Regions from separate parts of the Brucella intermedia LMG 3301 genome, predicted to be linked through region 2. Evidence: predicted binding sites of a transcription regulator. Region 2 holds the regulator's gene; each other region holds the start of a gene.

Region 1 (7,165 bases), 390 kb from region 2:
CGAAGGCCCGCTTTCATCCCGCTACTACTACCTCTACGCCGAAGACGCCCAGGGCGGCGGGCGCTGGGAGGGCAAGGTCAACATGTGCGTGGCCGAAAAAGAATTCCGTATTACTGGCGTCCAGGATTGCTTCGCGCGCGGTTTCCAGCGCAACGGCTTCCAGGAATACGACACCGGGGAACAATCGAGCTGGATGGTTCAGCTCACCGATGAAACGCCGACAGAAAACCCCACTGTTACAGGAACGAATAGTCAATGAAGCGCAACCGCAAGGTCAAGATTCTCGCCACGCTAGGTCCGGCGTCAGGCGAGGAAGCCGTCATCCGCAAGCTGTTTGAGGCAGGCGCGGATGTGTTCCGCATCAACATGAGTCACGCCGACCATGATCTGATGCGCACCCTCGTCAAGCGCATTCGCAATGTGGAAAAGGAACTGGGCCGTCCGATCGGCATTCTGGCCGATCTTCAGGGTCCGAAGCTGCGCGTCGGCAAGTTCAAGGACGGTAAGGTCGATCTCGTTCCCGGCCAGACCTTCACCCTCGACAATAACGAAGCGCCCGGCGATGAAACCCGCGTCTATCTTCCGCACCCGGAAATTCTTGAAGCTGTCGAGCCGGGTCATCGCCTGCTGATCGACGATGGCAAGCTACACCTCGTTGCCGAGGCAAGCGACGGCAAGTCGATCCGCTGCAAGGTGATCTCCGGAACGCGCATTTCGGATCGCAAGGGCGTCAGCCTCCCGGATACGACGCTGGGCGTCGGCGCGCTGACGGAAAAGGACCGCAAGGACCTCGATGCCGTTCTGAAGGAAGAAATCGACTGGGTTGCGCTTTCCTTCATCCAGCGTCCGGAAGACCTAGCCGAGGTGCGCAAGGTTTCGCGCGGCAAGGTCGGCCTGATGTCGAAGATCGAGAAGCCGCAGGCCGTGACGCGTCTTGATGAAATCATCGAGCTTTCTGACGCATTGATGGTTGCGCGTGGCGATCTCGGTGTTGAAATGCCGCTTGAAAGCGTTCCGGGCATCCAGAAGCAGATCACCCGCAAGGCACGCCGCGCCGGCAAGCCGGTCGTGGTCGCCACGCAGATGTTGGAATCGATGATCACTGCTCCGGTCCCGACCCGCGCCGAAGTTTCCGACGTTGCGACCGCGGTGTTTGAAGGTGCGGATGCGATCATGCTTTCGGCTGAATCCGCCTCCGGCCAGTATCCGGTCGAAGCTGTCGCCACCATGAACCGCATTGCGGAGCAGGTGGAAAAGGAACCGACCTATTCGACCATCATCGATGCGCAGCGCGCAGCACCGGAGCCGACTGGTGCCGACGCAATCTCGCTCGCTGCACGCCAGATCGCGGAAACGCTGAAGCTTTCGGCCATTGTCACCTATACCGCGTCCGGCACGACCGGCCTGCGCGCTGCCCGCGAGCGGCCGCGCACGCCGATTATCGCTCTGTCGCCGGTTGTCGATACCGCCCGCAAGCTGTCGCTCGTCTGGGGCCTGCATTGCGTTGTTACCGATGATGCGCACGACCTTGAAGACATGGTCAACCATGCTTGCGAAATCGTCTTCCACGAAGAGTTCGGCAAGGCAGGCGACCGCGTCATCATCACCGCCGGTGTCCCGTTCGGAACCCCGGGCGCGACCAACATGCTGCGCATCGCCTATATAGGGCCAGATGGAAAATCGGGCATCTAGACTGGCGATATTCCGGCCGTGACGGCCTGCAAATGGCGTCGTTTTGCGCTTCCGGTGCTCATGTGCGTTCTTTGACGCAAAGTCTAATCCGAAAAGTCTGCAACTTTTCGGGACTATGCGTGGAAGTACATTCCGCACCGGTTCTCAAACTCCACCATTTTCGGCTCGCCACAGCCGGAATCTCATCCAGTCGTGGCAGACGCCATCCAAAGAAACGCGCTCTTTGAGAGCGCGTTTTTCTTTGAGCAGAGATGAATTGGAGGAGGCAGGGACGCTCTAAGTCCGAGTGTCGGTCAGTTCGTCAGCCAGATCATTGAAGTTCTTCTGTGCGTCGCGCATCATCGGATAAACGATCAGGGCCTGTTCATAGGCTTTCAGCGCCTGTTCCTTGAGGCCGCGCAGGCGCAATATGGTCGCCATGCCGGTCAGGGCGCCATAATGGCGCGGTTCCAGTTCCAGCGTACGATTGATGTCGTACATGGCATGGGCATAATCTTTTTTAAGGAAATAGACCGTCGCGCGGCGATTCCATGCTTCCGCATATTCCGGGTCGAGCGCGATCGCTTCGTTCAGGAAGTCGATGGCCGAAGGATAGCGCTGCTCCAGCATCGCCGCGTTCGCCCATTGCATGAGGAGATCGACTGTTGCGCTGCCCGATTGCGACCACAGCGTATTGATCTGCGAAGCAATGCGCCGCGCCCTGGCTTCATCGGTTGTACGGCGAAGATCAGCAAAGAGCTTGTCGAGGCGCTCTTCAGGCGTTTGGGCTGCATCCGGCGCAGGTTTTTCCGGGGTCGGTTTCTGTTCGCTGTCGGGGCCGGTCTGAACGGGCGTCAGCGGTGCGGTAAGCGGCACCTTGCCGGGCGCGACTTCGGCATAAGCCGACAGCACCGTTGCACCCAGCGATGCGAGCACAGAAAAAGAAACCAGACAAGCAAAAACGTTCCGCATACGCATAGATTTTATCATGCGCAGCGAAACGTCAAATGCAAAATCAGAAATAAGATTAGCCCTGGCGAGCCTTGTAGCGCGGGGCGGTCTTATTGATGATGTATACGCGGCCCTTGCGGCGGACCAGCTGGCAGTCCCGATGACGGGCCTTAAGCGCTTTAAGCGAGTTCTTGATCTTCATGTCAATCACCGGTCTTGTTGGCCCGTTGACGTGCAGATGCCGCGGGGCTTCATAAAAACAGGCGCCCGAGGCGCCAATTGGTTACAGGCACTGTTAGATGCCCGAAGGGTTGGCCGAAATACACAAGGTTTCAGGCAAATGTCAACTCCTGAGCCGCAGATTCAGGGTGCAGGAGCTGAAATTCTTGGCAGGCGGCAAAAGATTCATCGGGAATCGACGGGATTCCCGATGAACATCATTTCCTGCGAGGCTGGATGCGCGTCACATGGCCCATTTTGCGGCCCGGACGTGCTTCCTTTTTACCGTAAAGGTGCAGCACGGCATCGTTTTCGGAGAGAATCGCTGGAACCTTGTCGACGTCGTCGCCGATCAGGTTTTCCATTACGCAATCGGAATGGCGTTCGGTGCTGCCGAGAGGCAATCCGGCAACGGCGCGGATATGCTGTTCGAACTGCGAAATGGCACAGGCTGCTTCCGTCCAGTGGCCGGAATTATGGACACGCGGGGCAAACTCGTTTGCCAGCAGCGTTCCGTCCTTCAGGACGAAGAATTCGAGCCCCAGCACGCCGATGTAATCAAGCGCATTCAAAAGCTTTGTAGCGGCTTTGCGGGCAGCTTCCGCTGTGTTCTCGGAAATCGCAGCCGGAACGGTCGAGGTGGCAAGGATGCCGTCCTTGTGCACGTTGTCGGCAATATCGAAGATTGCGACGTTTCCAGACCGGTCGCGCGCTGCAATCACCGAGACTTCGCGTTCGAAATCGACGAAGCCTTCGAGGATCGCCGGGGCGCGATTGATGGCAAGAATCGCCTTGTGGGCTTCGCTCTCGTCGAGCGAGGTCAGGCGGACCTGTCCCTTGCCGTCATAGCCCAGACGTCGCGTCTTGAGGATGCCGCGCTCGCCAAGCGCTCCCAGGGCCGCGATCAGGGATTCTTCATCGTCCACGAGGCGCCAGGGAGCCGTCTCGATATCGCTTTCATTGAGGAACTGCTTTTCGGCAAAGCGATCCTGCGAGACTTCAAGCGCTGCGGGCGGCGGCAGGACCAGAGCGGTTTCTGCCAGCCGGTCGGCGGCGCTCACCGGCACGTTCTCGAATTCGTAGGTAATGACATCGGAAGCTGCGGCAAGTTCCGCAAGCGCCTTCGGATCGTCATAGGCCGCGACGATCTGGCGATTGGCGACCTGTGCTGCCGGGCAATCGGCCTGCGGCTCCAGTATCACGGTTTGGAAGCCGAGCCGCGCTGCGGCCATGGCAAGCATCCTGCCGAGCTGCCCGCCGCCGATGATGCCGATGGTTGCACCGGGCTTCAGTACAGAAGTGTTCATATCAGGCCTCGTTTGAAGGACGTTCCGCCACGCTTTCCGTCTGCGCCGCGCGCCACTCGTCAAGACGGGCTGCGAGCGCCTCATCGTAAAGCGCCAGGACGGCTGCTGCGAGCAGTGCGGCATTGACCGCACCGGCGCGGCCGATCGCCAGCGTACCGACAGGGATGCCGGCCGGCATCTGGACGATGGAGAGAAGCGAGTCCTGGCCTGAAAGCGCCTTGGACTGGACCGGAACGCCGAAGACGGGAAGCGGCGTCATGGCTGCCGCCATGCCCGGCAGATGGGCTGCGCCGCCTGCGCCCGCGATGACGACCTTGAAACCTTCTGCCTTGGCGCCTTTGGCAAAGGCAACGAGACGATCAGGGGTGCGATGCGCGGAAACGATCCGGGCATCGAAGGAAATGCCGAGTGCTTCGAGTGTGTCCGCTGCATGGCGCATGGTTTCCCAGTCGGACTGGCTTCCCATGATGATGGCGACATCGGCAGTAACGCTCATTGATCTTCCTGCTCCGCTTCTTTCATGTAGTTGGTGGATGATGCTGAAAAGATAAAGCCGGGCGAACCCCGGCTCTAATTATGGATCGTCATGGACATTCAGGCGATGATGTCGGGGATCACCCGATCTTCCATTTCCTGCAGCTTGTCCTTGATTGCGAGCTTTTTCTTTTTCATGCGCTGCACGCGCAATTGGTCGCAGCCAACCGCTATCATGGCGTTTATGGCAGCATCGAAGTCCGCGTGTTCCTGTTTCAGACGTGCGACGGCCAATCTGATTTCGGCCTGTTCCTGATCGGACATGCGGTGCCCCGTTCTGTTGAATAGTTTTACGGGCTGCGCCAACCCATGAAAAGGTGCGGCGTCAGCCCGTTTCCGGCGAAGCCCTTATCACATTTTTCGCGTCAGGAAAATGCTACCACGACAAAATCGACTTTGCATCAAACTCATGCCAAACTGTCATGGTTCTGTCATGGACGCGGCTGTCGAAGGCGACAAACACCACCGCATCCTTGGCAGCCGGGACTGTGTGTTTGGCCCGGAAATACAGGAGATGTGCCGGGCGCTCATGCAGGTTGAATGGCGGGATGGCGGGCAAACAAGGTCCACGCCGTTCCGTAAATCAGGGAAATCAACCAAAGGAGATCTGATGATGGCTATCGAGTCCCATCTTGCCACGCTCGAAAAGAAGCACGGCGCTCTGGAGCAGGAAATTTCCGAAGCCCTGGCGTCACCGGCAATGGATGACCTGCACGTTGCATCTCTCAAGCGCAAGAAGCTTATGCTCAAGGACCAGATCGAAAAACTGAGATCCCAGGTAACGCGTCACTGACAGGGAAGCCGCGTTTTGATCGCGGTTGGATAAGGCGTATCAAACCAAAGACTTTGGCTGTTGAAAGGTTCTCGCGAGCCTGAATTGCCTTGTCGCGGACATGGAATGTTGCACCACAGCAGTGCGCTTTTCCATGTCATGGTCATGACGCTGGATTGCTGCATTGGCGGCTGTGCCACAGCCGCCGAACATATTGGTTCAATTATTTGATTGGTTCTGTTTGTCGATGGCGATTTTTAACGCCGTCAACCTTCCGTCTCCGCTCTCGGATCAAGGTTCAGCGCTTCCGGCGTAGCACCGCGTTCCGATGGCATGCTCATGAACTGGTCCTTGTTCTCTTTGGGAACCGAAGCGCGCCTGCGGGAGCGGAACAGCGCATAACCGGTGATGGAAATATGCGCGAGCATGGTGATGGCAAAGAGGCCTGAAGGCCAGAAAATATCCATCGCCGCGGCCGCCAGAAGCGGCCCAAGCATCGTGCCGAACCCGTAAAGCAGCAGAAGTCCGCTCGACACTTTCACGAAGCTTTCCGATGTTGCATGGTCGTTCGCGTGGGCGACCGCAACGGGATAGAGCGCATAGGCGAGCGCGCCGTAGCAGCCGGTCATCGCGATAATGACGGAGCCGCTGGTAGGCGCGACGAGAAAGGCGATCAGCCCAACCAGTGCCGCCAGAGCCGCAACGCTGGCCAGTACGAAACGCCGGTCCACCAGATCGGAAATGCGACCGATCGGAATCTGCATCAGGGCACCGGCTGCGATGGTGACGCTGACCATCAAGGCGATCTCGGTGGTCGAGATCCCGGATTTCGCGCCAAAGACCGCTCCAAGCGTACCCCAGGCGCCATTGGCGATGCCGATCAGGATGCAACCGACAAAGGCTGCGGGGGAGTTGTTATAGAGCGCCTTGAGATCGAGCTGCACTTCTGTCAGCGGCTTGGGGCTTACAGCCGTGGAAATCGCGGTCGGGATAAGGGCCAGGCAGAAGAAGACGCCGCTTATCATGAACAGGTGATCGGAGCGCACATCGCCCGCAGCCACCAGCATTTGCCCGGACATGGTGGCCCCATAGTTGACCATCATGTACATGCCGAAAATCTTGCCGCGCGATTCGTTGGTCGCCCGCTCATTCAGCCAGCTTTCGATGACCATGAAGGCACCGGCCATGGAAAAGCCGGTGAAAGCGCGCAGGATGACCCAGATGGTTGCATCCACGAAAACGCCGGAAAGCAGGGCGATGATCGCAGCCGATGCTGCAAAACATCCGAATGCCCGTACATGGCCGACGCGGCGCACCAGGCGCGGCGCGAACAGACAGCCCGCAACGAAACCACCTGCCCAGGTGGTGCCGAGCATGCCCAGCGATGTGACCGAAAATCCTTCCGCGCCACCGCGCAGAGGCAGCAGGAGACCATGAAGACCTGAGGCGATGAGGAGAAAGGCTGTGCCGCAAAGGAGGGCCAGAACCTGAATGTAAATGCGCAAAATTCTATTCCCGCAACTTGAAGCTGGGCCGTCGATGTCGAGCGGCCATTGCGATCAGTGACTATTGTTCCTAAACAATTCGTCCGGAAATGGTTCCGGCGATTTTGCTCCGGCATCCATTTCCGCTGACGAGTTTCCCTTATCGAAACAATGCTTCCGCCGCCGCGCGGCTGTCGCCCTTCTTGAGGCGTTCTGCCTTCAATCGC
Region 2 (7,165 bases):
ACTCGGCATCACGCTTTTCGTCCTGACGCTGATCATGAACATCTTTGCGCTGCACATCGTGCGCAAGTACCGGGAGCAGTACGAATAATGACCGATACGACCTTTAATGCCAGCGGCGCCGCGGCACAGCCGACGCGTCGCGATATCGGACTGAAACGCCGCTACGCTGCCGAACGTCGCTTCCGCTATTACGGTATTGCTGCGATTGCCATCGGCGTATTCTTCCTGTGCGCGCTCCTGTTCTCGGTTTTCTCCAAGGGCTATACCGCCTTCTGGCAGACGACGCTTTATCTGCCGGTAAAGCTTGAAGAGAGCGTGATCGATCCGGGCAACAAGCGCGCGGCCGATCCGAATGTGCTGATCACGGCCAATTATCCGCTGCTGGTGCGCAACGCTCTGGCTGAAAAGCTTGGTGTTTCGACGACAGATCGACCAGCAATGCGGGACCTTGGCCGTTTCTATTCGGACGGCGTGCGCATTCAGCTGCGCGAGATCGTGATGAACAACCCCTCGCTCATCGGCACGACACAGGTCGTTCCGGTTCTGGCGGGCGCGGACATCGATTCCGCCTTCAAGGGGCAGATCGATCTTTCGGTACCGGAGGCGAATCGCAAGGTTTCGGACCGTCAGGTGGGATGGATGAGGACGCTTTCGGAAGAAGGCGTGATGAAGGAGTCCTTCAATACGGGCCTCTTCACCTTCGGCGCATCCAGCCGTCCGGAAACCTCCGGTCTCGGGGTGGCATTGGTCGGTTCGCTCTACATGATGCTCATCGTTCTCGGCCTTTCCCTGCCGATCGGTGTTGCTGCTTCGATCTATCTGGAAGAGTTCGCCAAGAAGAACCGCTTCACCGACATGATCGAGGTGAACATCAACAATCTGGCGGCGGTCCCGTCCATCGTGTTCGGCCTGCTCGGGCTTGCGGTGTTCATCAACTTCTTCGGCCTGCCGCGCTCCGCCTCGCTGGTCGGTGGTCTGGTGCTGACATTGATGACGCTGCCAACCATCATCATCGCGACCCGCGCCGCGCTTCGCGCCGTGCCGCCATCGATCCGTTCCGCGGCCCTTGGCCTCGGCGCGTCGAAAACGCAGATGGTCTTCCACCATGTCCTGCCGCTTGCCGCACCCGGCATCCTGACCGGCACGATCATCGGCCTTGCCCATGCGCTTGGTGAAACCGCGCCGCTTCTGCTGATCGGCATGGTGGCCCTTCGTCGCCGACGTACCGTCAACGCCGATGGAACCGGCGACTGCTTTGCCGGTGCAGATCTATATGTGGGCAAACGAAGCAGAACGAGCCTTTGTGGAACGCACGTCAGGCGCTATCATCGTCCTGCTTCTGTTCCTTGCCGTGATGAATATTGCAGCAATCATTCTGCGCCGCCGCTTCGAGCGCCGCTGGTAAACGGGAGTCGAAAGCTATGAACCTGATGACTGAACGATCTCTCGAGAAAGCCGTAGGAGAAAAAATGAACGCCAACGCCAGTTCCATAAAGATGCGCGGCGACAAGGTCTGCGTGTTTTATGGGGAGAAGCAGGCTCTGTTCGACGTCGATCTGGAAATCCAGGAAAAGATGGTCACAGCGCTGATCGGCCCTTCCGGTTGCGGCAAGTCTACCTTCCTGCGTTCGCTCAACCGCATGAACGATACGATTGAAGGCTGCAAGGTCGGCGGCAAGATCACGCTCGACAACGAGGACATCTACGATCCGAAGATCGATGTCGTCGAACTGCGGGCCCGCGTCGGCATGGTGTTCCAGAAGCCGAATCCGTTCCCCAAGTCGATCTATGAAAACGTCGCTTACGGCCCACGCATCCACGGTCTCGCCCGCACCAAGGCCGATCTGGAGGAAATCGTCGTAACGAGCCTGAAGAAGGCGAGCCTGTTCGAGGAAGTGAAGGATCGTCTGCACGATGCGGGCACCGGTCTTTCCGGTGGCCAGCAGCAGCGTCTTTGCATTGCGCGCGCGATTGCGGTCAGCCCGGAAGTCATCCTCATGGACGAACCGTGCTCGGCGCTCGACCCGATTGCAACCGCGAAGGTGGAAGAGCTGATCGACGAACTGCGCCAGAACTATACGATCGTGATCGTCACGCACTCCATGCAGCAGGCCGCGCGCGTTTCGCAACGCACAGCCATGTTCCACCTCGGCAATCTGGTCGAAGTGGGCGACACGGAAACCATGTTCACCGCGCCGACCGAAAAGCGCACGCAGGACTATATCACCGGACGCTTCGGCTGATCCGGAACTGCGTTTCAACAGACAGTGCGGCTTCCCCGCAATTTATATTACGAGGTCTACTATGCCGTCTCAGCATACCGTTCGCTCCTACGATGAGGAATTGAAGTTTCTCACCCACAAGATCGCCGAAATGGGCGGACATGCGGAACGTATGGTCGAGCAGTCGGTCGCCGCTATCGTCAATGCGGACAACGCGCTCGCACAGCGCGTCATCTCCGACGATCTCATCCTCGACGCCAGCGAGCGCGAGATCGACGACAAGGCCGTGATGATCATCGCCAAGCGCCAGCCCATGGCCGTGGACCTGCGCGAGATCATCGGTTCGATCCGCATCTCCGCCGACCTGGAGCGCGTTGGCGATCTGGGCAAGAACATTGCCAAGCGTGTTGCCGCCGTTTCGGAATCGCGTCAGCCGGTAAAGCTCTATCGTGGTCTGGAAACGCTGGCCGAACTGGCGCTGACCCAGCTCAAGGACGTGCTCGACGCTTATGCGTCGCGCTCGGTGCAGCAGATCAATGTCGTCCGTGACCGCGATGATGAGATCGATGCCATGTACACGTCACTGTTCCGCGAATTGCTGACCTACATGATGGAAGATCCGCGCAATATTTCCGCCTGCACGCATCTTCTGTTCTGCGCCAAGAATATCGAGCGTATCGGCGATCACGCGACCAACATCGCGGAGACCGTTTATTACATCGTGACCGGCCTGCAAATGCCGGCTGAGCGGCCCAAGGAAGACCTGAGCCACGGTATTGTCGTGGATGAGGCGCGTAAACCCTGAACTGCATCCGACCGGACCTGGAGTGATCCCGAGTCCGACGGCTGAGAATGAGTGAATAGCGCGGCGGCACGCGGTCGATTGGGGGGATTGTATCCACCGCCCGCCGCATTTGGATAGGGAAATACTGGATGTCACAGGCACCCAAAATCGCTGTGGTAGAAGACGAAGAGGCGCTGAGCGTGCTGCTTCGCTATAATCTTGAGGCAGAGGGCTACCAGGTCGATACCATGCTGCGCGGCGACGAGGCCGAAATCGCATTGCGCGAGAATGTGCCGGATTTGCTTATTCTGGACTGGATGCTGCCAGGGGTTTCGGGCATCGAATTGTGCCGCCGCCTGCGCCAATGGCCGGAAACCGAGCGCCTGCCGATCATCATGCTGACGGCGCGTGGCGAGGAAAGCGAACGCGTCCGCGGGTTGAGCGTCGGCGCCGACGATTATGTGGTAAAGCCGTTTTCGACGCCGGAACTTCTGGCGCGCGTCAAGGCGATGCTGCGCCGGTCCAATCCGAGCATTCTTTCGCATGTGCTGAAAGTGGGCGACCTTGTTCTGGACCGTCAGCAGCATCGGGTTTACCGCAAGGAAAAGGAGGTCCGTCTCGGACCGACTGAATTCCGACTGCTCGAATATTTCATGATGTCGCCCGGCCGTGTCTTCTCGCGCAGCCAGCTTCTGGATGGCGTCTGGGGTCCGGACATCTATGTGGACGATCGCACGGTGGACGTCCACGTCGGACGGCTGCGCAAGGCGATCAATGTCGGTCGCGCGCTCGATCCGATCCGCACCGTTCGCGGTGCCGGTTATTCTTTCGGTTGATCGACACCGTCATTCAAACTCTCAGATATAGCTCCTGATCGGCCCGCCATTTTCATCGTGGCGGGCCGTTTGCGGATGATCAGCCTGCGGCAACGTTGATCCGATTCGCATAGGCCCGACCAAAACTGCGCGCCAATCACGCATTTTCACGCGATGTTACAAATCTGTTTCCAAAGTTGACGACAACCCACGGAACCCATGGGAAACAGAATTTTTGCAGATCATTCGAAGCAGCGCGGACGTGATGGAGAAACCATCCAAGCAAAAGCGAATTAAGGCAGCGATATGGCGTGTATTGCGGGAATTTGTATCGCATTAAATCAATGCCTTATCTGAATTCGTAATTCTCGTTAATAAATTATTAATATATTTAAAGGGCTTGTAGGCATATTCGCACTCTCGATTCGGATTTCGTTTCAGGCTGTATGACCGCTGCCTGCATCGTTGGGATTTGACCCTTCGCCTTTTTTTGGCCTAAAAATTCCAAAACCTTGAATTCGATTGAGCGACAGTAGGACGTACGATTTTGATCTTCGTCCTCTTTGACTTGCACCGCAGTCAGACGTTCGCGCGCATCATTCCGGATGTGTCTGCCTGAACGAATGACTGGATCAGTTAAGGGTCCTAACATGAGATTGAGCCATTGACGCGCGCCGCGAAGTGGAAATTGCCCGTTCTTGTCGGGCTGGTGGTTGCGCCTTTCGTGGTCACCGGATGCACGACGACCGGAACCACGGGAAAAGCCAATTCGGAAAAGACGGCGGCAAGCCACGTCAAATCCGTCAATGGCGTGAAGACCTACACCTACACAGCGCGTGACAAGGAATGCCTTGAGCGCGCGATGTTCTTCGAATCGAACCGGTCCAGCCCCGACGGGCTTCTCGCTGTCGGCACGGTCGTCATGAACCGTCTCGCATCGGGCCGTTATCCCGATACGATTTGCGGCGTCGTTGGCCAGAAGAACCAGTTTGCGCCGGGCGTCCTCACCCGCAGGATGGATTCCAGGGCGCTGCCTGATGTTCAGGCGACTGCCGATGCAGTGTTGAAGGGGCAGCGCCATCCGAAACTCAAGAACGCCATGTTCTTCCATACGGCGGGCCTGAGGTTCCCTTACAACAACATGCACTATGTGCTCGTCGCCGGTGGCAATTCCTTCTATGAAAAGCGCAACCGCGATGGCTCGCTGCAGAACCCGGTCCCGCAGGAGCCATACAATCTTGCCCTCGCATATTCGCCGCAATCGCCTTCTGTTCCGCAGGATCCATCTTATGATGTGACCCTGCCGCAGACCGGTCCGGTTCCGGGAACGGAACCGACTGTTCAGGTGGCACTGGCGGAGGCTTCCAAGGCTCAAAGCGCAGACCAGAACAGCGGCGTCGGTCCTCAGGCGCGCAGTGACCGTCTAGTGCGTCATCGCGGTGTTGCGGCCCCCCAGCAGGAACAGCATATGCAGATGGCGTCCTACCAGCCGCAATTCGATACCACGGCCCCGCAGCCGACCTCGCTTGGCTATGCTCCGGCGAGCCAGAAGCAGGCTGACGCAATCGGCGCGCTTCTTCTCTCCCAGGACCGTCCCGAAGCTCCGCTCTAAGAAGCGCTTATAATCGGATGCTCTGCAACGCCGGTCTGGTCCAATCCGACCGGCGTTTTGATTTCAATGGCAGATTGCAGTTGTTTTCAGCGAAGGCGTCAGGGCCGATAGACCGGACGATAGATCACCATCGGAGCATCATAGAAATCGACCTGATTCTGCCAGGCGCGCCTGTCGGCCCTGCGATCGAGATCGAGCCGCATGAGGCAATTGGCGAAAGCGTCGGTCCTGGGTTTGAAACCATAGCTTTGGCAGGTCTGTTCGTCAGCTGCACGGCGCTGTTCGGGCGTCATCGTTACGCAGCCGGTCAGAAGGCCGGTAATGCCCAGTAAGATAAGCACTTTCTTATTCATTGCTGTCTGCTTTCTTCTGCAACTGACCGCGTGAATACTATAGCGTAAAGGCAGGAAAAAAGGTGGTGAAATTATGCCGTCTGATAAACTGTCGGTGATTCCATATCCAAAGAGGTCTTCCACCCATGGCTCCTGAACAGCTGAACCCAGTCATCGATCCGGTGAAACTTGAACGTCTTGCGGAAGTCGCCGTTCGTGTCGGTCTGCAATTGCGCGAGGGGCAGGATCTCGTCATCACCGCGCCGGTCGTGGCGCTGCCGCTGGTGCGCCTCATCGCCAAGCATGCTTACAAGGCCGGAGCCGGGCTGGTAACGCCGTTCTTCGCGGATGATGAAATGGCGCTTGCCCGGTACGAGAATGCATCGGATGCGAGTTTCGACCGTGCGGCAAGCTGGCTTTATGAAGGCATGGCAAAGGCCTATTCGGACGGCGCTGCCCGTCTGGCCATCGCAGCCGACAATCCGATGCTGCTTTCAAGCCAGGACCCGGCCAAGGTTTCACGCGCCAACCGCGCCAATTCAAAGGCCTATCAGCCGGCGCTGGAAAAGATCGCCGGTTTCGACATCAACTGGAACATCATCTCCTATCCCAATCCGGCATGGGCGCAGCTCATGTTTCCAAACGACGCGGAAGATGTTGCGACCCGCAAGCTGGCCGAGGCGATCTTCGCGGCGTCGCGCGTCGATGTCGATGATCCGGTCGGCGCCTGGGCTGCACATAATGCAGCACTTCGTACCCGCACCCGCTTCCTGAACGGCAAGGCTTATAGCGCCCTGCATTTCAAGGGGCCGAACACTGATCTGACTGTTGGGCTTGCCGACGGCCATGAATGGCACGGCGGCGCGTCCACTGCGAAAAACGGCATCACCTGCAATCCGAACATCCCGACGGAGGAAGTGTTTACGACGCCCCACGCTCTTCGTGTCGAAGGCCATGTGACCAGCACCAAGCCTTTGTCGCATCAGGGCACCTTGATCGAGAATATCGCGGTTCGCTTTGAGGGCGGGCGGATTATCGAGGCCAGGGCGAGCCGTGGTGAAGAGGTTCTCAACAAGGTGCTGGATACGGATGAAGGCGCCCGTCATCTGGGCGAAGTGGCGCTGGTGCCGCATTCCTCGCCGATCTCGCAGAGTGGGCTTTTGTTCTACAACACCCTGTTCGATGAAAACGCAGCAAGTCATATCGCGCTCGGCCAGTGCTATTCCAAATGCTTTATCGACGGAGCGAAGCTGACGCCGGAACAGATCAAGACGCAGGGCGGCAACGCGAGCCTTATCCATATCGACTGGATGATCGGCTCCGGCCAGATCAACGTCGACGGCATCAACGCGGACGGAACCCGCGAGCCGGTGATGCGCGGCGGCGAATGGGCTAACTGA
Region 3 (7,165 bases), 1.4 Mb from region 2:
TTTTCACCTCACGCATGAAGTTCGGCTAATTTAGGAACAACATGCAATAAACATCTGTTTTAATTTACTAAACTTGCAGAATAGACGACACAAGCAGCTGCGTATAAGGCGCCTGCGGGTCATCCAGCACGCGGTCGGTCAGTCCCTGCTCGACAATATGGCCGTCTTTCATGACCATGATGCGATGGGACAGAAGCCGGGCGACGGCGAGATCATGCGTCACGATAATCACCGAAAGGCCGAGATCGCTGACAAGACCGCGCAGAAGGTCGAGAAGGCGCGCCTGCACCGACACATCAAGACCACCGGTCGGCTCGTCCATGAAGACGAGACGCGGCGCCGTCACCAGATTGCGGGCAATCTGCAGGCGCTGGCGCATGCCGCCGGAAAAGGCGCGCGGCTGATCGTCGATACGGTCGGAGGCGATTTCGACCCGTCCCAGCCATTCGGTTGCCGTGTTGCGAATATTGCCATAATGGCGTTCGCCGACCGCCATCAGACGCTCGCCGACATTGGCGCCGGCCGAAACCGTCATGCGCAATCCGTCTGCCGGGTTCTGGTGCACGAACCCCCAGTCCGTCCGCATCAGGAAGCGGCGTTCCGCCTCGCCGATCTTGTAGAGATCGCGGAATTCACCGTCGCGCATCCGATATTCAACCGTGCCGGAAGTCGGCTCCAGACGGGTTGCCAGACTGTTCAGTAGCGTCGTCTTGCCGGAACCGGATTCGCCGACGATGGCCAGCACTTCGCCCGGCCACAGATTGAAGGAAATATCCGCGCAGCCACGGCGGTTGCCGTAGTATTTCGACAGGCTGTTTACTCTCAGTAGAGGTTGCTCGCTCATTGTGCGGCCTCCTTGTTCGCTGCCAGATGGCCGAAATGGCCATTCGCCTGACGGTCTTCGCAAAAATCGGTGTCGGAGCAGACGAACATCGAGCCGCCGCGATCATCCAGCACGACTTCATCGAGATAGACGCCCTTCGCGCCGCAAAGCGCGCACGGTTCCTTGAACTTCTGCACCTCAAATGGGTGGTCCTCGAAATCGAGGCTCACAACATCCGTATAGGGCGGCACGGCATAGATGCGCTTTTCGCGCCCGGCACCGAACAGCTGCAATGCCGGAGACATGTGCATTTTCGGATTGTCGAATTTCGGCGTCGGCGAAGGCGCCATCACATAGCGCCCTTCGATCATCACCGGATAATCGTAGGTCTTGGCGATATGGCCGTGCCGCGCAATGTCTTCGTAGAGCTTCACATGCATGAGGCCATATTCGGCAAGCGCGTGCATCTTGCGGGTTTCGGTTTCGCGCGGTTCAAGGAAACGCAGCGGTTCCGGGATCGGCACCTGATAGACGATCACCTGCCCTTCGGTCAGCGGATATTCCGGAATGCGGTGACGGGTCTGGATGATCGTCGCCTCACCCGTATGGGTGGTGACGGCAACATCGGCCGTTTTCTGGAAGAAGGCACGGATGGAGACGGCGTTGGTCGTGTCGTCGGCACCCTGATCGATGACTTTCAGCACATCATCCGGCCCGATGATCGAGGCCGTCACCTGCACGCCGCCCGTGCCCCAGCCATAAGGCATCGGCATTTCACGGCTGGCAAACGGCACCTGATAGCCGGGAATGGCAATGGCCTTCAGAATGGCGCGGCGGATCATCCGCTTGGTCTGCTCGTCCAGATAGGCGAAGTTGTAATTGGCCAGATCGCTCATTCCGCGGCCTCCTTTGCCAAACTTTCGGTATCGTTGTTCGCTTGCTCATATTCGGCGCGCATACGGCGGATGAGTTCGAGTTCTGCCTGAAAATCCACGTAGTGCGGCAGTTTCAGATGTTCGACGAAGCCGGTGGCCTGCACATTGTCGGAATGGGAAATGACGAATTCCTCATCCTGTGCGGGTGCGGTCACATCCGTATCGAATTCGCGCACGCGCAGCGCACGGTCGCAGAGCGACATGGACATGGCCTTGCGCTCGCTCTGGCCGAACACCAGCCCATAGCCGCGTGTAAACTGCGGCGGCTGCTTGGCCGAACCCTTGAACTGGTTGACCATCTGGCATTCGGTCAGCTGTACGCGACCCAGCGAGACGGCAAAGCCAAGCTCCGGCACATCGAACTCGACCTCGACTTCGCCGATGCGGATTTCGCCAACGAATGGGTGGTTGTTGCCATAGCCGCGCTGGGTGGAATAGCCGAGCGCCAGCAGAAAGCCCTCGTCGCCGCGCGCCAATGCCTGCAAGCGCAGGTCGCGCTCCATCGGAAATGTCCATGGTTCGCGGGTCAAATCGCCCGGTTCGTGACCGTCCGGCAGCGAGCCGTCTTCCTCGATCATGCCGTTGACGCCGAGAATATCGGTTACACGCGGCGTTTCTTCGGGTTCTGCGGGGCGCAGTTCCGGTTCCGGCACAGCCACATCGCCAGCCAAATCGGGATCAAGCAGCCGATGGGTATAATCGAAGGTCGGCCCCAGAAGCTGGCCACCCGGCAGATCCTTATAGGTCGCCGAAATGCGGCGCTCAATCAGCATTTGTGCCGTTTCCATCGGACGGGAATAGCCGAAGCGCGGCAAGGTGGTGCGATAGGCGCGCACCAGAAAGATTGCTTCGATCAGATCGCCACGCGACTGACGCACGGCAAGGGCTGCCAGTTCACGGTCATAGAGCGAACCTTCCGCCATGACGCGATCAACCGCCAGCGCCAGCTGTTCGGCAATCTGGTCGAGGCGAAGCGCTGGAACCGAACGGTCACCGCGACGACGATCATCGAGAAGACGGTGGGCATTGCGGATGGCCGTTTCGCCACCCTTTACGGCAACATACATTTTCAGCCCTCCAGAGCAGAAATTCTGGTTGTGCGGGGAAGTGCTGCAACAGCGCCGTCGCAGACCAGAACAAGGTCAACGCCAAGCGGATATTGCGCACCGTTTTCACGCCATTGCTGGATGAAATCCTGCGGCAGACCATCGACGCGGAGCGAACGCTCGCCATCAATGCCGGGGCCTTTCAACACAAAGCCCTGCCCGCCTTTCAGCGACGCGACAGCCAGCACGATGGTTGTGGAACGATCGGGAAACTCGGCATTGCCTTGCGAAAAATCGGCTAGGGACGGCAGCAGCGACACATCGCTTACGAGAGAAAAATTGCGCGGCATCGGCATTTTCGACACGGGGCGCACCGGTGTGGAAAGTAACCCAGGCGGTTGCATATTCATTGGCGGCTATCGCCGCATCGCACCACACCGTCGCATCATGATCGAGCAGGGTTGCAGCGATTACACCCAGTTCCGGCGTCAGCGGCTGCGGCGGCGTGGCAGCTGCGGCCAGCGGATAGATGCGGCCGGGATTGGCCATGGCGTGCATGACGGCATGAAAGACCGACTGCGCATCCGTCACCGGATTAGCCAGACCGCCTTCAAATGCTGGAGAAGAAGGAAGCATCAATTGTCTCCCCGAACCATAGTGAAGAAATCGACCTTGGTAGCAGCCGCTTCGCCGCGCAGCGTGGCGTCGGCATCGTCATGCCGTTTGCGCAGGACGCCCAGCACCTGCGTTTCCACCGCGTCGCGGCGGCTTTCATCCAGCCAAAGCGCATCGAAGAGAGCGGCAAGGCGCGCCTTTTCCTGATCGCGGCCAAGCGCATAAGAGTGACCGACCGAACCATCGGAAAGCCGCACAGTGGCGCGCGTCACGGTCGCCTCGCCCACATTGAAGGGAGCGCCGCCGCCGCCGATGCGTCCGCGCAGCATCACAAGGCCGGTTTCCGGCCCGCGCAAAACCTCAAATTCCGGCTTGTCGGACCATGCCTGCCAGAAGGCCTGCAATTCTTCGCTGCTGGCGCGCGCAAGAACCGCCATGCTTACCTGCCGTGCGAGCTGCACTGCATCCGGTGCCTTTTTGCTTTCAGTGGCGGAACCGGCTCCGCCTCCCTTCGCACCATGCTCCGTACCGTACATGAGCTTCCCTGCCTTCAAATCCTGTTGACGCGATCTTTCAAATTGTCTAGTTATATAGACAACTATACAATACCAGAATGAATACACCCTGCCAATGACAGGACGATGACAGTTGATGGCAAAGACCAGACACATTGAGAGAAACAGCGGCGTTGCGATCTGGCGGCAGATTGCCGATGAGATACGCGGCGACATCATGGCGGGTAAGCTTCAATCCGGCGCGCGCATGCCTGCCGAGATGGAGCTGGCCGACAGGTTCGGGGTCAATCGCCATACGGTGCGCAGCGCCATTGCAGCGTTGACGCAGGAAGGCGTGCTGCGCGCCGAGCAAGGACGCGGCACCTTTGTCGCCAACGCAAGGCGCCTCACCTACCAGATCGGACGCCGCACCCGCATTTCCCAGTCGCTCGCTTCGCAGGTGCGTGAAATGCAGGGGATTCTGCTGGCCTCAGGCAGGGAAATCGCGACCCGGGAAATCGCGGACGCGCTTGAACTGCATGCGGGCGATGAGGTGATCCGGCTTGAAACGATGCACAACGCCGATGGTTATCCGATTTCGATTGCGACTCACTGGATCGATGCCGCGCGCTTTCCTTCCTTTGCAGAGGATTATGCGGAAAGCGGCTCGATAACGGCTGCGTTCAAGGCTGCGGGGATCGCCGATTACCTGCGAAAATCGACTGTCATATCGGCCCGTCATGCCGGTCCGGAAGACTTGAGAATCTTGAAACTGTCTCCGGGTGCCATCGTCGTGACAGCGCGTGCAGTAAACGTCGATACTGAGGGAAAACCGATCCAATATTCCCTGTCGCGATTTTCGGCGGATCGCATGGAGTTCTCCATCGAGAATGACGAGAACAGCTGAGGTGTCCGCCATGCAGTTTTGGTTAAGCCTCTGGGCCGATTAGGCATTATCCGGGCTGCGTTCGCTTCACCCCACTGGCATAAGGCTTAACTGCTGGATGGCCACTCCAGATCGCAGCTTGACGTGGATATTATATCCATTATTCTGGATATATGGAAAACGAATCTGCAATCCTGGCTTTTGCCGCTCTCGCCCAATCGACAAGGCTCGATACCTTTCGATTGCTGGTCCGACACGAACCCGCCGGGATCAGGGCGGGCGAGTTGGCCCGTATGCTGGACATTCCGCAAAATACGATGTCCGCCCATCTGGCTACCCTGTCACGGGCTGGTCTCGTTAGGAGCGAGCGGCAAAGCCGCTCGATCATCTATCGCGCGGATCTGGATCAGTTTCGCGATCTGACGCTTTTCATGATCAAGGATTGTTGCGGCGGCAGCGCCGAACTCTGCGCGCCTCTGCTCCAAAGCCTGACACCTTGCTGCGAACCCAGGACGGCTGACGCCGCTCAATAACCACGTTCTGGCGACGCCAGTTCACCTCAACGGACGTTAAAATGACAAATCGGTTTCAACTGGCGCCCGGCGCGCGCACGGGCAGGCAGTCGCCCATGAGAAACACCCTGACGCCGAAATGTAGGCATGTGGAGCAACGCTGATGTCTGTCTTTGAACGGTATCTGACCGTCTGGGTTGCCCTTTGCATTGTTGCGGGCGTCGCTCTGGGGCATCTTTTCCCGGCACTGTTCCACGCTATCGGCTCCGCCGAGATTGCCAAGGTCAATATTCCCGTCGCCGTTCTCATCTGGCTGATGATTATTCCCATGCTTTTGAAAATCGACTTCGCCGCGCTTCGGCAAGTCGGTCGGCACTGGCGGGGCATCGGCGTCACGCTGTTCATCAACTGGGCCGTCAAGCCGTTCTCGATGGCGCTTCTTGCATGGCTGTTCATCGGCTGGTTTTTCCGCCCGCATCTGCCTGCCGACCAGATCGACTCTTACATTGCAGGCCTTATCATCCTTGCCGCAGCACCCTGCACGGCCATGGTCTTCATATGGTCCAGCCTGACCAAAGGAGAGCCGCACTTCACCCTGTCCCAGGTCGCATTGAATGACGCCATCATGGTCATAGCCTTTGCTCCGATCGTCGGGCTTCTGCTTGGGCTTTCGGCCATTACGGTTCCATGGGATACGCTTGTTCTTTCCGTTGTCCTCTATATCGTCATTCCGGTGATCCTTGCGCAGATCATCCGGCGAAGCCTGCTGGCGGGTGGCGGACAAAGCGCGCTCGACAGGCTGCTGAAGACACTGCAACCGCTCTCGCTTGTGGCGCTGCTCGCCACTCTCGTCCTGCTCTTCGGTTTTCAGGGCGAACAGATCATCGCGCAGCCGCTCATCATCGCCATGCTGGCGGTGCCGATCCTCATTCAGGTCTATTTCAATTCGGGGCTGGCCTATCTTCTCAACCGCCTGTCCGGCGAAAAGCACAGCGTTGCCGGACCGTCGGCCCTCATCGGCGCGTCGAATTTCTTTGAACTTGCCGTAGCCGCTGCAATCAGCCTTTTCGGTTTTTCATCCGGCGCGGCGCTCGCAACAGTGGTGGGCGTTCTCGTCGAGGTGCCGGTCATGCTGTCGGTCGTCTGGATCGTGAACCGCTCCAAAGACTGGTATGAACGCGGCGCCGATCAGAAGCCTGCAACACAAACAGGAAACACCCGATGACCGTCACTATTTTTCACAACCCGAAATGCGGCACCTCGCGCAATACGCTGGCTATGATCCGGGCGAGCGGCGAAGAGCCTGTGATTGTCGAATATGTGCAGAACCCGCCCACGCGGGAACGTCTGGTCGGCCTGCTTGCGGCGATGAATCTGACGCCGCGCGAACTGCTGCGCGAGAAAGGTACGCCCTATGCCGAACTCGGCCTGTCCGATCCGAAATGGACTGATGAGGAACTGATCGACTTCATGATGGCCCATCCGATTCTGATCAACCGGCCGATTGTTGAAACTCCGCGCGGCACCCGGCTTTGCCGTCCTTCCGAGCTGGTTCTGGATATTCTGGAAAACCCGGTTGCATCCTTCACCAAGGAAGATGGCGAGCAGGTCACCTATGGAGAAAGGAAATGACTGCCGCGGACTTGCCCAACCTCGACCGGAAATCCTTTCTCCTGCCGGATGAGAATGCTCTTCGCGCACCTTTCCCGGACCATAAGCCTCGTATCCTGCTGCTCTACGGATCGTTGCGCGAACGTTCCTATAGCCGTTTCCTGACGCTGGAAGCGCAGCAACTGCTTGATGCAATGGGCGCCGAAACCCGCGTTTTCCATGCCGATGGCCTGCCTTTGCCGG
Region 4 (7,165 bases), 2.3 Mb from region 2:
AGGCGGCATTTCGGAAATCGATCACGACACGGTCGCCTATCATTTTCATGAACCGCTCGGCGTCGTCGGCCAGATCATTCCCTGGAACTTCCCGATCCTCATGGCGACGTGGAAACTTGCGCCCGCCCTTGCGGCAGGCAACTGCGTCGTTCTGAAACCGGCCGAGCAGACCCCGGCATCGATCCTGGTGCTTATGGAGCTGATCGGCGATCTGTTGCCGCCCGGTGTCGTCAATGTCGTCAACGGCTTCGGCCTTGAGGCAGGCAAGCCGCTCGCATCGAGCCCGCGCATCGCCAAGATCGCCTTCACCGGCGAAACGACGACCGGACGCCTGATCATGCAATATGCCAGCCAGAACCTCATTCCGGTTACGCTGGAACTGGGCGGCAAGTCGCCGAATATCTTCTTCAAGGATGTTGCCGCGGAAGATGACGATTTCCTCGACAAGGCCATCGAAGGCTTCGTGATGTTCGCGCTCAATCAGGGCGAAGTCTGCACCTGTCCGAGCCGCGCGCTTGTTCATGAATCGATCTACGACAGGTTCATGGAAAAAGCGCTGAAGCGCGTGGAGGCCATCGTGCAGGGCGACCCGCTCGATCCGGCCACGATGATCGGTGCGCAGGCATCCAGCGAGCAGCTGGAAAAAATCCTGAGCTATCTCGATATCGGCCGTCAGGAAGGCGCCGAAGTGCTGACCGGCGGCGAGCGCAATATTCTGCCGGGCGATCTCGCCGGTGGCTATTACGTCAAGCCTACGGTGTTCAAGGGCAACAACAAGATGCGCATCTTCCAGGAGGAAATCTTCGGTCCGGTCGTGTCCGTCGCTACCTTCAAGGACGATGCCGAAGCGCTATCGATTGCCAACGATACGCTTTACGGCCTCGGCGCCGGCATATGGACCCGCGACGGGACCCGCGCCTATCGCTTCGGACGGGCCATTCAGGCTGGCCGTGTGTGGACCAACTGCTACCATGCCTATCCGGCCCATGCGGCATTCGGCGGTTACAAGCAGTCGGGTATCGGTCGCGAAAACCATCTGAAGATGCTCGATCATTATCAGAACACCAAGAACATGCTTGTGAGCTACAGCCCGAAGAAGCTGGGCTTCTTCTAGAACTCCCGGCAGACGCAATGCGGAGAAATCGTCTTCGCATTGCGTTCAATCAAGGGTCGGGATCGCTCTTCATGCCAGTATTGCGTCGACTTTAACGATTCCCAATACCCTCCCAAGGGGCCTGGGCGGAAACGCCCGGGCGACCTTTTGTCCATGACTGCGAATTTTCACATTTCTTCCGTCCCCCAGGAAGCCAGCTCAGTTCGACAACGAAGGAGAAACTTCATGGCAAAGACAATGAAAGCCGCCGTGGTGCGCGCATTCGGAAAGCCCCTGACGATTGAAGAAGTGCCGGTACCCGAACCCGGCCCCGGCCAGATACAGGTGGCCATTCAGGCGTCGGGGGTTTGCCATACCGATCTGCACGCAGCCGAGGGTGATTGGCCGGTCAAGCCCAATCCCCCGTTCATTCCGGGCCATGAGGGCGTCGGTTACGTCTCTGCCGTGGGTAGCGGCGTCAAACATGTGAAGGAAGGTGACCGGGTCGGCGTTCCCTGGCTCTACACCGCATGCGGGCATTGCCGCCATTGCCTGGGCGGCTGGGAAACGCTCTGCGAAGCACAGGAGAATACGGGCTATTCGGTCAATGGCGGCTTTGCCGAATATGTGATTGCCGATCCCAATTTCGTCGGCCATTTGCCGAAGAGTATCGATTTCAACGAAATCGCGCCGGTCCTGTGTGCGGGCGTAACGGTCTACAAGGGCCTCAAGGTTACAGATACGAAGCCCGGCGACTGGGTTGTCATCTCCGGCGTTGGCGGACTGGGCCATATGGCGGTGCAATATGCCAAGGCCATGGGGCTCAATGTTGCTGCTGTCGATATCGACGACAAAAAGCTCGATCTTGCGCGCAGGCTCGGCGCAACTGTAACCGTCAACGCCAAGACGCATAACGATCCGGCGGCCTATATCAAGAAGGAAACCGATGGCGGCGCGCAGGGCGTGCTGGTTACGGCGGTTTCGCCGATCGCCTTCGAACAGGCGCTGGGCATGGTGTCGCGCGGCGGCACGGTCTCGCTGAACGGCCTGCCGCCCGGCGACTTCCCGCTTTCCATCTTCAATATGGTGCTGAACGGCGTTACAGTGCGCGGATCGATTGTCGGCACCCGGCTCGATCTGCAGGAGTCGCTCGATTTTGCCGGTGATGGCAAGGTGCGAGCCACCATCCGCACCGAAAAGCTGGAGGATATCAACTCCATCTTTGACGATATGCGGCAGGGCAATATCGAAGGCCGCGTGGTCATGGACCTCACGCAATAATGCCCCGTGCCGCATCGAAGATGCGGTAGAATGCACATCCGGGCGGGCATTGCACAAGTGCCCGCTCGTCTTCCCGGGAGGAGGATATGGCGGAGAAACACCCCGATACGGACCACGGACAGGTGAGCGCCACACCGGCCGCACTTGATCTCATCTGGCAATTGCAGGCCGAATATGGGCCGATCATGTTTCACCAGTCGGGTGGTTGTTGCGATGGGTCATCGCCGATGTGCTATCCACAAGGCGAATTCATCGTGGGCGACACGGACGTGAAACTCGGAGAAATCGGTGGTGCCCCGGTCTATATCAGCGGTCCGCAATATGAGGCCTGGAAACATACCGAACTCATCATCGATGTCGTTCCCGGACGCGGAGGCATGTTTTCCCTCGACAATGGCCGCGAGGTTCGCTTTCTGACGCGATCGCGGGTCTGCTCAATTCCCTGATTTCTCTTTTCGTTTTGCGGCGAAGCGGTTAGAGCATTTCCAGCAAAAGTGCGAAGCGGTTTTGCGTCGGATAATGCGTGAAAACAGAAGGATAGATCGGAGAGGGAGGGAGACGATCCGATATGGCCGCAGCAGGAAAACGAGCAACCATTCATGATGTGGCACGCCTTGCCGGCGTGTCGATCAAGACAGTTTCACGCGTCTATAATGACGAACCGAATGTGCGCGAGGCCATCCGCGAAAAGGTCCGGCAGGCGGGAAGCGAGTTGCGATACCGCCCCAATGCCGCCGCCCGCAACCTTGTCGAACGCCGGTCTCACCTGATCGGTCTTTTCTTCGAAAATCCCAGCGCCAGCTACGTCACCGAATTGCAGATGGGTGCGCTGGAGCGGCTGCGCGACACACGATACCGCCTGCTGATCTTTCCCGTCGAAAATCGGGATGATATTCGCGGCGCGCTGATCGAAACGGCGCATGCCTCCGGCCTCGACGGCATCATCGTGACGCCGCCCATGTCGGACGATCCTGAAATCCTGGCCGAGCTGACGGCATCGGCGATGCCGTTTGCGCGGGTCGCGGGCGATGTGAATGTCCATCCGACCGACAGCGTCACGATTGATGACGGGGCTGCCGCCTTCGATCTCATGGAATATCTTCTGAAACTCGGCCATCGCCGGATCGCCATCGTCATTGGCGATCCAACCCATCGTTCGGCTGAACTGCGCCTGGCGGGCTATCGGCGCGCGCTGGAGCAAGCGGGGATCGAGCGTAACCCGGATTACGAGGTGCAGGGCGGTTTCAGTTTCGCAAGCGGCCTTGCTGCCGGAGAGAAACTGCTTTCGCTCGATGAGCCGCCGACGGCGGTGTTTGCGTCAAACGACGATATGGCGGCTGCCGTCATGCAGATCGCCTATGACCATAATGTTGCGATACCCGACCAGCTGACGGTGGTCGGCTTCGATGACAGCGCTATCGCCAGCATGGTCTCGCCGCAGATCACCACTGTCCGCCAGCCGATTTTCGAGATGACGCGCGACGCGGCGGACATGCTCTTGAAACAGATCGAAACCGGCCATTTGTCGGCTTCGCGACAGATTGATTATAAACTCGTCATCCGCCAGTCGTCCGGCAAGGCGCCGGTATAGACCAGTCTAACTCTGTTCGGGATGCGAGGGGAAGAAGCGCTCGCGGGCAAAATTGCTGCCGAAGATCATGTCATATTGCAGCATCTGATAATCGCGCAGCAGCGGCGGGAAGGGCGGCCGTTGTTGCCAGCCCTCTTCGGCATTCTCCGACCGGTCAAACACTGCATGATTGTCAACGACCCGGTAGCGCTCGTGCAACTGGCGCAGGAAGCCGGTGTAATAGGGGTGCTGCATCCCGGCCATGTCCAGAATGTGCAGCGGCAGGAAGGCGGGGCTGATCGTGCCCGATCCCCGTTCGGCCCCACGCTTGTTTGACCAGAGAACCAGCGGGGTTTCGTGCTGCAGCATCATGTCTTCGGCAGATGCGGTGCGGCTTGCAACCCGGTTTGCCATGAAGCCGGTCTCGACATAGACGGGGCCGAGTGGCGGCAGATGGTCGCCGAAGAAGACGAGAATGGTTTCGCGGTCACGCTTGGATGCCCACTCCATCAGCCTTGCAAGGCTTGCATCGGCATCCATCGCCCCTTGCGAATAGGAACGGATCGACTGGCGGGTATGCTCGCTGGCGTCGGTCTGCACCTCGAGTTTGGAATCCGGATAGCGGTTGGCCTCATATGGGCCATGTCCCTGAAGAGAAACGGCGAAGAAGAAGAACGGCGCATTCATGGAATCGGCTTCGCGGATGATTTCCTCGGTCAAGGCAGCGTCGGACGCCAGCGCACCGCGCTTTTCCAGCGGCGGCATGTTTTCCTCTGACATGAACCGGTCGAAGCCCATGCTTTCATAGACGGGACCACGGTTCCAGAACCATTGGCGATAGGGATGGATGGCCCGCGTGGCGTAACCCTGATCCTTGAAAAAGCTTGCAAGCGAGGGAAGCGGGCGACGGATATATTGCTGGTACGGAATGCTGCCCGAAGGCAGGAACGCCTTGGAAAAGCCGGTCAGAGCCTCGAACTCGACATTGGCGGTCATCCCGCCGAATTCCGGCGAGAAGACATGGCCGGACTGTTCCGCACGCACTGTCGGGATCGGATCGGCGCTGAAGGCCACGCCGGGAAGGCGCGTCGGATCCCAGAAGGATTCGCTCATTACCATGATGACATCCGGCTTGCTGCTGTCGAATGCGGCAGGGATGAGCTGCGCGGGCGGTTCGATGGCGGCAATCGCCTCCGGGGAATAGCCCTCCGGCGCGAAGACGGTTGCCATCGGCACATTCAGGATGAAAGCCATGGTGAAGCCGTTATGCGCGTAATTTTCCTTCTGGTCCCACATGATGGGCAGAATGCGCAGACGGTCACGGGCCAGCGAAAAACTCGCATAATCAGAAATGACCGCGAACCAGGCGAGCAGCGGCAGCGCGAAGGCAAGACGCAGCATCCGCCCCTTCCACGGAATCGGATCGAAACGCCGCCACCAGAACAGCGTCACGGTGAACATCAAGGCTGCCGAGGCGATGAGCAGCAGGGCTATGCCCACCGCGCTCCATGGCCGGTCGCGCACCAGCAGCGGCAGAAGATCCACGATCTGACGGGCATAGAGAAAATCGCTCGGATAGAGCGGATCGCCGAGATAAAGGCTTTTTTCACGGGCGGTCGTGGCGGCAATCAGCGCCAGCGGCCCGACGACGATGAAGCCATAATGGATGCGCCCGAAAATGGCGTCGCTTGCGGTGAGCACGACGACGAAAAGCGCCACGGTCGTCCATGCGGGCTTGTGCGGTGTGCGGAAGAACTGCATCGTATCGGCGAACGAGCCGCGCACGATCCATTCGATGGCGAAAACCAGCAGGGTCGAAAGCACCATGGAAGCAAGCGCAATGGCGGCCAGGCGCAGCGGCCAGGCAATACGGGCAGGCCCGAAAATCGCGGCATCGCTCCAGCGACGCGCTGCGGTATTTTCCATCACACCCGGCATGTTTTTACTCACCAACTCCCAGACTTCACAAAAATCCTGTCACATTTCTGTCATGGAAATGTCAACTCACGTTTGGGGCACGCTTGGGCCGCGAGTGATACGCACCGTGATCTGAACGGATGATGAATGGCGCATGTCTCCCGAAAGCGGAAAACGGTTTCGGGTCGAAGACATGTGAAAAAACAAACAGATAGGGAATATGAAATGAAGACAGGGGCCGGAATCATCCGGCCCTGTCGGTGGCGACATGGGAGACTGGATTACGAAAAGACGTCTTCCAGCCCCTTGGTCAGTTCCAGCGCCTGACGCTCGAACAGGCGGCGGTAGATGCCGTCCGGCTTGCGGATAAGCGCATCATGGTCGCCTTCTTCGAGGATATTGCCCTTGTCGAAGACCAGCAGCCGGTCAAGCGCCCGCACCGTCGAAAGCCGGTGTGCGATGACAAGCGTCGTGCGGCCCACCATCAGCCGTTCCATCGCCTGCTGGATCAGCACCTCCGATTCCGAATCGAGGCTCGACGTTGCCTCGTCCAGAATGAGGATCGGTGCATTTGCCAGAAACGCACGGGCAATGGCGACACGCTGGCGCTCACCGCCCGAAAGCTTCACACCGCGTTCACCGACAAGCGTTGCATAGCCTTTCGGCAGGCGGCTGATGAAGTCGTGCGCGCTCGCAAGCTTCGCAGCTTCCTCGATCTCGGCCTGCGTCGCACCGGGGCGGGCATAGGCGATGTTCTCGGCCAGCGTCCGGTGAAACAGGATCGGCTCCTGCTGCACGATGGCGATCTGCGATCGGAGCGATGCCTGTGTGACATCGGCGATGTTCTGCCCGTCAATGCGGATAGCGCCGCCGCTGACATCGTAAAGCCGCTGGATCAGCTTGACGAAAGTCGTCTTGCCCGAACCCGAATGACCGACCAGACCGACGCGCTCGCCAGCCTCGATCTTGACCGAGAAGTCGCGATAGAGGGCAGATTCGTGATTGCCATAATGGAAGGTGACGTGATTGAAAGTGATCTCGCCATTTCCAATTTTGATGGCCGGAGCACCCGGCTTGTCGGCAATACCGTAAGGCTGCGCCTCGATATCGACCAGTTCCTCCATGTCGTTGACCGAACGCTGCAGGTTGCGGATATGCATGCCCACATCGCGCAGATAGCCCTGCAACATGAAGAAGGCGGTCAGGACGAAGGTGATATCGCCCGCCGTTGCCTTGCCCTGGCTCCACAGATAGAGCGCAAAGGCAATGACGACGCCGCGCATCACCAGCAGGTTCGCACCCTG

What was found. Region 2 encodes PhoB, which activates phosphate uptake and scavenging genes when phosphate is short. Its sites were predicted from a motif close to TGTCATNNANCTGTCAT; they were not measured.
Positions count from the first base shown of each region.
Region 1: the regulator PhoB is predicted to act here: its motif matches at 5,101-5,117, upstream of OINT_RS10395 (YdcH family protein).
Region 3: the regulator PhoB is predicted to act here: its motif matches at 4,050-4,066, upstream of phnF (phosphonate metabolism transcriptional regulator PhnF).
Region 4: the regulator PhoB is predicted to act here: its motif matches at 5,920-5,936, upstream of OINT_RS01070 (LTA synthase family protein).

Region 1 covers NZ_ACQA01000001.1:2,161,055-2,168,219, reverse strand. The annotation lists gene OINT_RS10425 (DUF1036 domain-containing protein) at 1-259, shown strand, start outside; gene pyk (pyruvate kinase) at 256-1,692, shown strand; gene OINT_RS10415 (tetratricopeptide repeat protein) at 1,969-2,661, opposite strand; gene ykgO (type B 50S ribosomal protein L36) at 2,699-2,824, opposite strand; gene OINT_RS10405 (5-(carboxyamino)imidazole ribonucleotide synthase) at 3,060-4,148, opposite strand; gene purE (5-(carboxyamino)imidazole ribonucleotide mutase) at 4,150-4,644, opposite strand; gene OINT_RS10395 (YdcH family protein) at 4,743-4,946, opposite strand; gene OINT_RS10385 (YdcH family protein) at 5,293-5,475, shown strand; gene OINT_RS10380 (MFS transporter) at 5,721-6,959, opposite strand; gene OINT_RS10375 (DUF1192 family protein) at 7,099-7,165, opposite strand, start outside.
Region 2 covers NZ_ACQA01000001.1:2,548,936-2,556,100, forward strand. The annotation lists gene pstC (phosphate ABC transporter permease subunit PstC) at 1-88, shown strand, start outside; partial or broken gene pstA (phosphate ABC transporter permease PstA) at 88-1,405, shown strand; gene pstB (phosphate ABC transporter ATP-binding protein PstB) at 1,470-2,243, shown strand; gene phoU (phosphate signaling complex protein PhoU) at 2,305-3,027, shown strand; gene phoB (phosphate regulon transcriptional regulator PhoB) at 3,156-3,842, shown strand; gene OINT_RS12265 (cell wall hydrolase) at 4,486-5,433, shown strand; gene OINT_RS12270 (hypothetical protein) at 5,532-5,786, opposite strand; gene OINT_RS12275 (aminopeptidase) at 5,912-7,165, shown strand.
Region 3 covers NZ_ACQA01000001.1:1,137,184-1,144,348, reverse strand. The annotation lists gene phnK (phosphonate C-P lyase system protein PhnK) at 68-844, opposite strand; gene OINT_RS05445 (alpha-D-ribose 1-methylphosphonate 5-phosphate C-P-lyase PhnJ) at 841-1,719, opposite strand; gene OINT_RS05440 (carbon-phosphorus lyase complex subunit) at 1,716-2,825, opposite strand; gene phnH (phosphonate C-P lyase system protein PhnH) at 2,828-3,208, opposite strand; partial or broken gene OINT_RS24290 (phosphonate C-P lyase system protein PhnH) at 3,210-3,353, opposite strand; gene phnG (phosphonate C-P lyase system protein PhnG) at 3,440-3,955, opposite strand; gene phnF (phosphonate metabolism transcriptional regulator PhnF) at 4,068-4,820, shown strand; gene OINT_RS05420 (ArsR/SmtB family transcription factor) at 4,973-5,332, shown strand; gene arsB (ACR3 family arsenite efflux transporter) at 5,475-6,536, shown strand; gene arsC (arsenate reductase (glutaredoxin)) at 6,533-6,943, shown strand; gene arsH (arsenical resistance protein ArsH) at 6,940-7,165, shown strand, end outside.
Region 4 covers NZ_ACQA01000001.1:229,652-236,816, forward strand. The annotation lists gene adh (aldehyde dehydrogenase) at 1-1,114, shown strand, start outside; gene adhP (alcohol dehydrogenase AdhP) at 1,340-2,374, shown strand; gene OINT_RS01060 (DUF779 domain-containing protein) at 2,461-2,820, shown strand; gene OINT_RS01065 (LacI family DNA-binding transcriptional regulator) at 2,943-3,965, shown strand; gene OINT_RS01070 (LTA synthase family protein) at 3,972-5,882, opposite strand; gene OINT_RS01075 (ABC transporter ATP-binding protein) at 6,143-7,165, opposite strand, start outside.